Regions from separate parts of the Gilliamella sp. wkB7 genome, predicted to be linked through region 1. Evidence: riboswitches for the same ligand, from Rfam matches in the RefSeq annotation. Region 1 holds a riboswitch; the other holds the start of a gene.
The links. A riboswitch is a leader RNA that binds a small molecule or an ion and turns the genes downstream of it on or off. The one in region 1 is predicted to bind preQ1.
Positions count from the first base shown of each region.

Region 2: linked by a shared signal. The riboswitch ahead of queF (preQ(1) synthase) and the one ahead of queD (6-carboxytetrahydropterin synthase QueD) in region 1 are both predicted to bind preQ1.

Region 1 covers NZ_CM004509.1:2,641,609-2,646,463, forward strand. The annotation lists gene A9G17_RS11655 (7-carboxy-7-deazaguanine synthase QueE) at 1,028-1,642, opposite strand; gene queD (6-carboxytetrahydropterin synthase QueD) at 1,639-2,067, opposite strand; PreQ1 riboswitch class I at 2,071-2,116, opposite strand; gene clpB (ATP-dependent chaperone ClpB) at 2,402-4,855, shown strand, end outside.
Region 2 covers NZ_CM004509.1:673,363-678,217, forward strand. The annotation lists gene A9G17_RS02865 (7-cyano-7-deazaguanine/7-aminomethyl-7-deazaguanine transporter) at 1-539, opposite strand, end outside; gene queC (7-cyano-7-deazaguanine synthase QueC) at 587-1,240, opposite strand; gene queF (preQ(1) synthase) at 1,269-1,742, opposite strand; PreQ1 riboswitch class I at 1,745-1,789, opposite strand; gene A9G17_RS02880 (DUF1090 family protein) at 2,216-2,671, opposite strand; gene coaA (type I pantothenate kinase) at 2,688-3,623, opposite strand; gene yihI (Der GTPase-activating protein YihI) at 3,792-4,283, shown strand; gene hemN (oxygen-independent coproporphyrinogen III oxidase) at 4,618-4,855, shown strand, end outside.

The sequences.
Region 1 (4,855 bases):
ACCAGTTAATAATTATTATAAAAATTGCCAATAGGCAGTAAGGTGTTAAAATTGGTCAGATTTAAAAATAATCTAAATATGAATATAAAATACACTGTCTCGTATATTTTGCAACTTTTTTTTAAAAAAATCTTTAAATTTAAATTAGACGGGTAACTTACTGATATTACTAATAATATCAGTAAAATATAGATAACAAATTGTCGCCTAAACATGATCAAAAAAGGATTAGTAGAATTTGGCTTTTGTAGATTTTTTATTGAGTATTTTGCACCGAATTTTTATTAAGATTTGTAACTAAAAAATCATTTTTACTCAAATATAGCCATGACCTGAAACATTTTAACAAAATAATTACTTGCTCAAGTACCAAAAAATAATGTTTTCTAAAACGATCGATTAGGCTATAAGTAAGATTTTAATGTGATTGAATCATTGGATTAACTTTAATTTAATAAATTAATTATATTAATAAGTTATAATTTATTTTGTAAAAAATATTCAGGAGTGTATACCGTTTTACTTTTTATTAATATCTGAATTTAATTTTAAGAATCGATAGGTTGAAAAAAGACTTATAAGGCGTTCATATTTTATGGTGCAGTCTCAGTATCAATTAGTGATAAATGCAGTATGGTAAATAACTCGCCATGTTTATTATTATTTTATTTATAAGTTGAACTACAAATAAAATGTTGAGTGTAAGCAAAAAATGAAATGGTATACACTCCTGAATATTTTTTACAAAATAAATGTGAAGTTAATTGATTTGCTTTTGATTACATTCTTACTATATTCAACAAATTGATTGGTTACTACAAACTCAATTTTTTATTGTTGATATTTTCTTGAGAATAACCTAATAAGCATCACTAGAATTATAAGCACCGTTAAATACAATGCTTATAATAATTTATTGCTCTTATTTAATTTGTATAAATAAAAATGCGATTTAAAGATAACTTTATCTTCATCTTCTTCTTGCACATCTAAATGATAAGAAAAACAATGAACTTCTTTAAAAAGATTACTCTATATTTGCAAACTTATGCGTTTGAATACTGAGTAGCCACTTGTTGTCGTTGCGGTTTTGGTTAATCTTGCCAAGTAATTCAATTGTTTCAAACATATTAAATTTATCATTTTTTTCGCAAGGAGAAAGATAATAACGTTTTGCTTGAATATTTTGTTCAATATATTGGCAAAAAGGAAGAAAGTCCACATGATTTTCGGCAACAATTCGCACTTCACTTGCAGTCGGTTGTACGATTTTTTGATATCGTGCTTGATAGCAAAATTTTGGGCTAAGGGCGATATAGTCAATTAGAGGATCGACTTTACCTAATCCATTACTTTCAATAGCAATATAGTAACCAGCCTGTTTTAGTGGTAAAAGTAATTCTGGTAGCGCTTTAACCATAGTAGGTTCGCCACCGGTAATAATGATGTTTTTGCTCGTATATTGTTTAACTTTCGTCAATAACTGCTCTAATGTAAAACGGGTGTATTGGCGAAAGTTAGTATCGCACCAAACGCAATTTAAATTACAACCAGCAAAACGAATAAAAATAGCAGGCATGCCTGTGTTGTAACCTTCGCCCTGTAATGATTCGAAGATTTCAACAATGCGAAATTCTGTCATTTTTCGCTCCGATGATACTCACAGTAAGATGTTGGGGTTTCCCAGAGTTTGATCATTGAGATGGGTAAATATTGTGACAGACAATCAAAAATATATTTACTCATACCTTCGGCAGTTGTACGACAAGGAAAGGCGAAGATTTTGCGATTCATCTCTTTTAATAATGAAGCAATACGGCACTCATTAGGATTATTTTGATTATATAGATAAGCATGATCGAGAGGATCAACAATATGCTGTTTCACTATTGCTTTTAAATCAGCATAATCCATCACCATATCAGCGCTAGAACCGTTATCTATTAGATCCCCTTCAATTTCGACTAATAAGCGATAAGTATGACCGTGCAGGTTGTGACATTTTTTGTTGTGCCCATCTAACATATGACAAGCATCGAATTGAAATTCTTTAGCAATTTTGAACATGTATAATTCCTAGTTTTTTTTCGTGGGATGGATTACGAACCACGGTTAGACCACCTAACAAAATAGAGCGGCTAATATAATGGATTAATGCTTAATTGTCATCTTACAATTGTTATTCCGAGCAATATTTATTACACTAACGGTGTAAAATTGAACGTTTATATTTTGCTTATTTCAACAACAGAATATAAATTAATTTTATTGTCGATTTTTTGTAAAAAATTTTCATAAAAAACTCTTGAAATTTATCTTTCCACACTCATTTAGTAATCATGCAAATGGTTTATCTGCTTAAAGCATTTAAGCCAAATCTATTGCTCAGGAGATAGTTAATATGAGGTTAGATAAACTCACTAATAAATTCCAACAAGCTTTAGCTGATGCACAATCATTAGCATTAGGTAAAGATAATCAATATATAGAACCAGTCCATGTTTTATCCGCTATGCTTAACCAAGAAGGTAGCAGTGTCAAGCCTTTACTGGCAGCGGCTGGTGCTAATGTAGCAATGTTACAGCAAGAATTAAATCAAGCTATTGATCGATTGCCACAAGTCCAAGGCGTGGGTGGTGAAGTTATTCCATCACAAGAATTTGTCCGCGTTTTAAATCTTTGTGACAAATTAGCACAAAAAAATGGCGATAGTTATATCTCGTCTGAACTCTTTATCTTAGCGGCTTTAGACGAAAAGGGTAGTCTTAGTGATATTCTTAAAAAATCAGGGATCACAAAAGACAGATTAAATCAGGCCGTAAGTCAAGTAAGAGGAAGTGATAACGTGAACGATGCCAATGCCGAAGATCAACGTGGTGCGTTGAAAAAATATACCATTGATTTAACCGAGCGTGCTGAACAGGGTAAGCTCGATCCAGTAATTGGGCGTGATGAAGAAATTCGCCGTACAATTCAAGTATTACAACGTCGTACTAAAAATAATCCAGTGTTAATCGGTGAGCCTGGTGTGGGTAAAACAGCAATTGTTGAAGGACTTGCACAACGCATTGTAAACCGTGAAGTACCAGAAGGATTACGTAATAAGCGCGTATTGTCTTTAGATATGGGTGCTTTAATTGCTGGCGCTAAATATCGAGGTGAATTTGAAGAACGCTTAAAAGCCGTTTTAAAAGATTTAGCCAAAGAAGAAGGGCGCATTATTTTATTTATTGATGAAATCCATACCATGGTCGGTGCAGGTAAAAGTGATGGCGCAATGGATGCAGGTAATATGTTAAAACCTGCTTTAGCTCGCGGCGAATTACATTGTGTTGGCGCAACAACGTTAGATGAATACCGTCAATATATTGAAAAAGATCCCGCTTTAGAGCGTCGATTCCAAAAAGTGTATGTGGCTGAACCAACTGTTGAAGACACCATTGCTATCTTGCGTGGTTTAAAAGAACGTTATGAATTACATCACCATGTACAAATTACCGATCCGGCAATTGTGGCGGCAGCAACGTTATCGCATCGTTATATTTCCGATCGTATGCTTCCTGATAAAGCCATTGACTTAATTGATGAAGCTGCATCGAGTATTCGTATGCAAATGGATTCAAAACCTGAATCATTAGATCGACTTGAACGCCGTATTATTCAGCTTAAACTTGAGCAACAAGCTCTTAAAAAAGAGTCTGATGATGCGAGTAAAAAACGACTAGAGATGCTAAACGATGAACTTGCTGAGAAAGAAAAAGAGTATGCGTCACTTGAAGAAGAGTGGAAGTCAGAGAAGGCTGCTGTTTCTGGTACTCAGACAATCAAAGCTGAGTTGGAAAAAGCACGTACTGAAATAGAACAAGCTCGCCGTGCTGGTGATCTTAATAAAATGTCAGAGCTTCAATATGGCAAAATACCAGAACTTGAGAAAAAACTAGCATCAGCAACACAGCTTGAAGGCAAGACTATGAAGTTATTGCGTAATAAAGTCACCGATAACGAAATTGCCGAAGTATTATCTAAAGCAACCGGTATTCCTGTTTCAAGAATGCTGGAAAGTGAAAAAGATAAATTATTACATATGGAAGATGCGTTACATAAACGTGTGATTGGTCAAGACGAAGCCGTTGTTGCGGTAGCCAATGCAATTCGTCGTAGTCGAGCAGGATTGTCTGATCCAAATAAACCAATTGGCTCTTTCTTATTCTTGGGTCCAACGGGTGTTGGTAAAACTGAACTTTGTAAAGCTTTGGCTAACTTTATGTTTGATAGCGAAGATGCAATGGTCAGAATCGATATGTCCGAGTTTATGGAAAAACACTCTGTAGCACGTTTAATTGGTGCGCCTCCAGGATATGTAGGATATGAAGAGGGCGGTTATTTGACTGAAGCCGTAAGACGTCGTCCTTATTCAGTCATTTTGTTGGATGAAGTCGAAAAAGCACATCCGGATGTCTTTAATATTTTATTACAAGTATTAGATGATGGACGCTTAACCGATGGACAAGGGCGTACGGTTGATTTTCGTAATACCGTTATTATCATGACATCTAACTTAGGCTCTGATTTGATTCAAGGTCAAGTTGAGTTAAGCTATGATGAAATGAAAGCATTAGTAATGACGGTTGTAACTAAACACTTTAGACCAGAATTCATTAATCGTATTGATGAAACGGTGGTATTCCATCCACTTGGTCAAGAAAATATCAAAGCGATTGCGAAAATCCAATTAGCGCATGTTGAAAAACGCTTAGATGAACGTGGTTACCAATTGGATATTTCTGATGCTGCGTTAGAACAACTTGCTAAAGTTGGTTTTGATCCAATTTATGGTGCAAGACCGTTAAAACGA
Region 2 (4,855 bases), 930 kb from region 1:
AATTCATCACTACTTTTGTAAAAGGCAATAGCAAAAAAGACAATAGTATCAATACCATTACCAAAGATTGCTGAAGCTGAGGGTGCTACCCACCAAAATTGATTTTTTCTTAAATAGTTAAAAACAGTAATATCCATTAATTGCCCAACTAAATAAGCTGCAAAACTGGCTAATGCTATGCGAAAAACAAAGCTATTAAATTGGGTCAATGCTGACCAACCTACCCAATGGGTTTCGAAAAATAGAACCGAAATCAGATATGAAAACAGTAAAGCGGGAATCATAACCACAAAGATAATTTTTCTTGCCAAACTGGCACCAAAAATACGGATAGTTAAATCAGTGGTTAAAAAAATAAATGGAAATGTAAAGGCTCCCCAAGTAGTATGAAATCCAAAAATATCAAATGGAATTTGCACCAAATAGTTACTGGAAGCAATAACAATAATATGAAAAAAAGCTAACCAGCCTAGTGCGTTATGCTTTTGCTGTCGAGTAAATTGTTTTTCAATCAATTGTGAATGAACGTTCAAATACATATTTGTTTCCTTTTTTAATGGGGTGAGAGAACCCAGATAAATATTTTTTAAGTTTTAGCCAGATATTCTTGTAGACCTTTATCACGCAGCATACAACTTGGGCATTTACCGCATCCCCCTTCTACACCGTAATAACAGGTATGAGTATTTTGACGAATATAATCAAGATAACCCAATTTATCAGCCATTTCCCATGTTTGTGCTTTAGTAAGATACATCAACGGCGTTTTAATATTAAACGTAAAATCCATTGCCAAATTCATGGAAACATTCACAGACTTAATAAAAATATCTCGACAATCGGGATAACCACTAAAATCTGTTTCACATACGCCAATAATAATATCGTTAATACCTTGCTGTTTGGCATAACAACCTGCTAACAATAAAAACAGCATATTACGACCATCGACAAACGTATTTGGATAATCGCCATCTTGTGCAGCTTTAATTTCTTGTGAATCGTCAATCAAAGCGTTATTGGTCGTCTGTTTAATAACCGATGTATCAATTACGGTTTGCTTGACACCTAAATCTTCAGCAATCCATTTAGCTTTATCTAATTCAATACTATGACGTTGACCATATTGAAAGCTGATAGTTTCAACATTCTCACGTCCATAATCGGCAATGGCTTGTAATAAACATGTAGTCGAATCTTGCCCGCCAGAAAATATCACGAGTGCTTTACGATTTTTCATGAAAAAAATTCCTGTCAGATTGAACAAATTAGCGATTATCGACTTTTTCAGGATAAAGATCATGATTCGCTAAACGATTGAGCGCAATTTGCTCCCATCGAGTATCAGCTTTACCATAATTGGCATAAGGATCAATTGAAATACCTCCACGTGGTGTGAATTTACCCCACACTTCAATGTATTTAGGATCCATTAATTTGATCAGATCTTTCATAATGATATTGATGCAATCTTCATGGTAATCACCATGATTACGAAAGCTAAACAGGTACAGCTTAAGAGATTTGCTTTCAACCATTTTAATGTTAGGCACATAAGAAATATAAATTGTGGCAAAATCAGGTTGCCCAGTAATAGGACAAAGACTGGTAAATTCCGGACAATTAAATTTAACAAAATAATCATTACCGGGATGTTTATTATCAAAAGTTTCCAGAATTTCTGGACTATAGTTTGTTGGATAGCGAACAGACTGATCGCCTAATAATGTAACTTTACTCATAATTTTCCTTAGTTTTTTAGCGTGGGAGGTTCACGAACCACGAGACAAACCGCACACATTACTCTTTTTTACAAAAAAAGTCTAGAATATCGTTCTTAACCCTTGTGATTAAACATATGACGTGTGAACGAATGAATTAGTTAACTGTAAAAACTAGCGAATATTTCTCTACAAAATTATCTGTATAACGTCATAATACCCTTCGATTTCTAATCGTTTATTAAAAAATAGTCAGGTAAATGATAATACAAAACTTCATCTTTTTTACTAGCGTTAAGGGTTAAAACAATTTTTACAGGAATAATCTAAGTGAAATGAAAATATATTTGCCAGAATTTTAGTTATATAACATATAAAAGATGACCTCAAATAGTTAAATAACTACATGAGGTCAATGTTGATTAAATAAATTTCAATATTATTTTGCCGTATGAACCTATTTTTTTAATTAGGGCAAAATTAAAAAATTCAGATTATTTAGTTTTAGCTTTTTCATAATAATCCGCTAGGTTATTTTTTGCTTCAGAAAGTTCTTTTTCTGCATCATGTAATTTAGATTTTAATGCATCAATTTTATCATGATTTGCATCAACACCATCTTTTTCATACTCTTTCGTTTTTTCGGCTAATTCTTTGGTTTTGTCAGAAACATTTTTGCTTTTTTCATCCACCAATCTTTTATATTTTTGCTCCAATGTTTCATCGGAACAATTGGTATTAACTTGTTGAAGTGCTTTTTCAAGCCCTGTTACTTCAAAAGTATTATTGGCTTTTTTAGCTTGTTCTATTTTTGTTTCGATTGCTTGCTTTTTAGCATTGCAAGTTAATTCTTCACGTGTATCCTTACTTGATGCATAACTATTTACTGAAAACGCTGTAACTAAAGTGATAATGCCTAATTTACTTAATAACCCTATTGCTGATTTCATATTGAACCCCCTAAGTTTATTTTCTTAATTGAACATAATCTACTTTGTGATCTTCACCTTTTGTCAAAATTAAACTGGCTCTTTCTCGGGTTGGTAAAATGTTTTCAACTAAATTTAATTCGTTTATATCGCGCCATAAGCGATTGGCAATACTGATTGCCTCTTGTTCAGGCAATTTAGAATAGTGATTGAAGTATGAATTAGGATCACTAAAAGCCCCTGCTCTAAATTTTAAAAAACGGTTCACATACCACTGATTTAATAAAGATAAATCAGCATCAACGTATATTGAAAAATCGACATAATCCGAAACAAAGACTCGATTATGTGCTTGAGTATAATTGACCGGACCTTGTAATACGTTTAATCCTTCCAAAATTAAAATATCTGGGCTGTCAATTACGATCTCTTCATTTTCTACAATATCATAAACTAAATGTGAATAAACCGGCGCTTTAACTTCCGCTTGTCCTGATTTAATATCCGCAACAAAGTTAATTAGCTTTTTAAGATTGTAAGATTGTGGAAAACCTTTTTTATTCATAATGCCTAGATCTTCAAGGCATTTATTTGGATATAAAAAACCGTCAGTGGTAACTAAAGCTACTTTTCTATGTTCAGGCCAGCGAGTTAACAATGCCTGTAATACACGTGCTGTAGTACTTTTACCGACAGCAACACTGCCAGCAATACCAATTATATAAGGGATTTTTTGGCTTTTACCTAAAAATTTGGATAATACTGCCTGCCGACTAAAACTGTTACTAATATAGAAATTAAGCAATCTTGATAAAGGTAAGTAAATTTCACTCACTTCATCCATTGATAAATCTTCATTGATTCCCTGTAGAGAAACGAGTTCTCCAGGTGTTAAGGTCATTGGTTCCGCATTACGCAAGCTTGCCCATTCTTTACGGCTAAATTGCATGTATGGACTCAAATGATTATTCATGTTTATTTCTCTATAATGATTGACTCTAGAATATTCGGCTCAGATTATACATAAAACTGTAATTTTACAATCACAAATTCACAATGTGTCTTCCTCATAGCTATATTTAAGACTTACTGATAAAATACGTTGAATAAATGATTAACCAAAGTGTAAAACAGAGATAGTATGTTAAAAACTAAATCGAAACAAAAACCCAAAAAAAGCCGTCAAGAAATTAATGAAGAGTCTCGTGAACTCAAACGTAAACGCAAACATAAAGGTTTGCCTAGTGGTTCACGCTTTAATAATACAGATAATAACAAAAATAACAATACTCAAAAAGCAGTAAAAGATCCACGTATAGGCAGTAAAACGCCGATTGCTTTAGTCGTTGATACAAATATCAATACTACTAAAGTAGTTAAACAATCTAAACCTAAAAAAACTGTTTTTTCACCACAACAAGAATTAGAGCAACTTGAAAACGATCCTAAATTGGATATGTTACTCGATTTAGTTGAACAAAATGGCAAGTTGACTAAAGAGCAACAAACTTATTTGGACAGCAAATTAAATCGAATTGATGAACTGATGCAAGAATTGGGTTATACCGACGATGATTTTGAAGATCTCGATGATCAAAAAGAAGATATCGTGAGTTTATTAAAACGTAATTAATAGTAGGTAATGGTTTTAGCTTGCCTAATATTAATTTTTCAGTAACGTCAGGGATTGAGTCATAAAAAATCCCTGACACACGTTGATAATAATGGATGTCTTATTCAAATCATAATTTATAACAATAGCGAGCAAATAGTAATGCCAATATTGATAATGTTAAGTTTATATTTTGGATTATTAATTTGCACATTATTGTATTTGCATAAAACAAACCAGATTAAACTGAAACTGACAACAAAAACCAGAGCAAAACGTATAACTAAGCGAAAACCAACTTTAATAAGTCATGGATATAATAACGCTAAACACAGACTTAAACGGAAAAAGAAGCATGACTGAAACACAATTATGGGATCAGACCTTAATTGAAAAATATAACTATTCTGGTCCAAGATATACTTCGTATCCCACTGCACTTGAATTTAATGAAAGTTATAATGAACAGGATTTTTTGAACGCGACTTCTCGTTACCCCACTCAACCATTATCCTTATATGTACATATTCCGTTTTGTCATAAACTTTGTTATTTTTGTGGTTGTAACAAACTTATTACTCGTCAAACACACA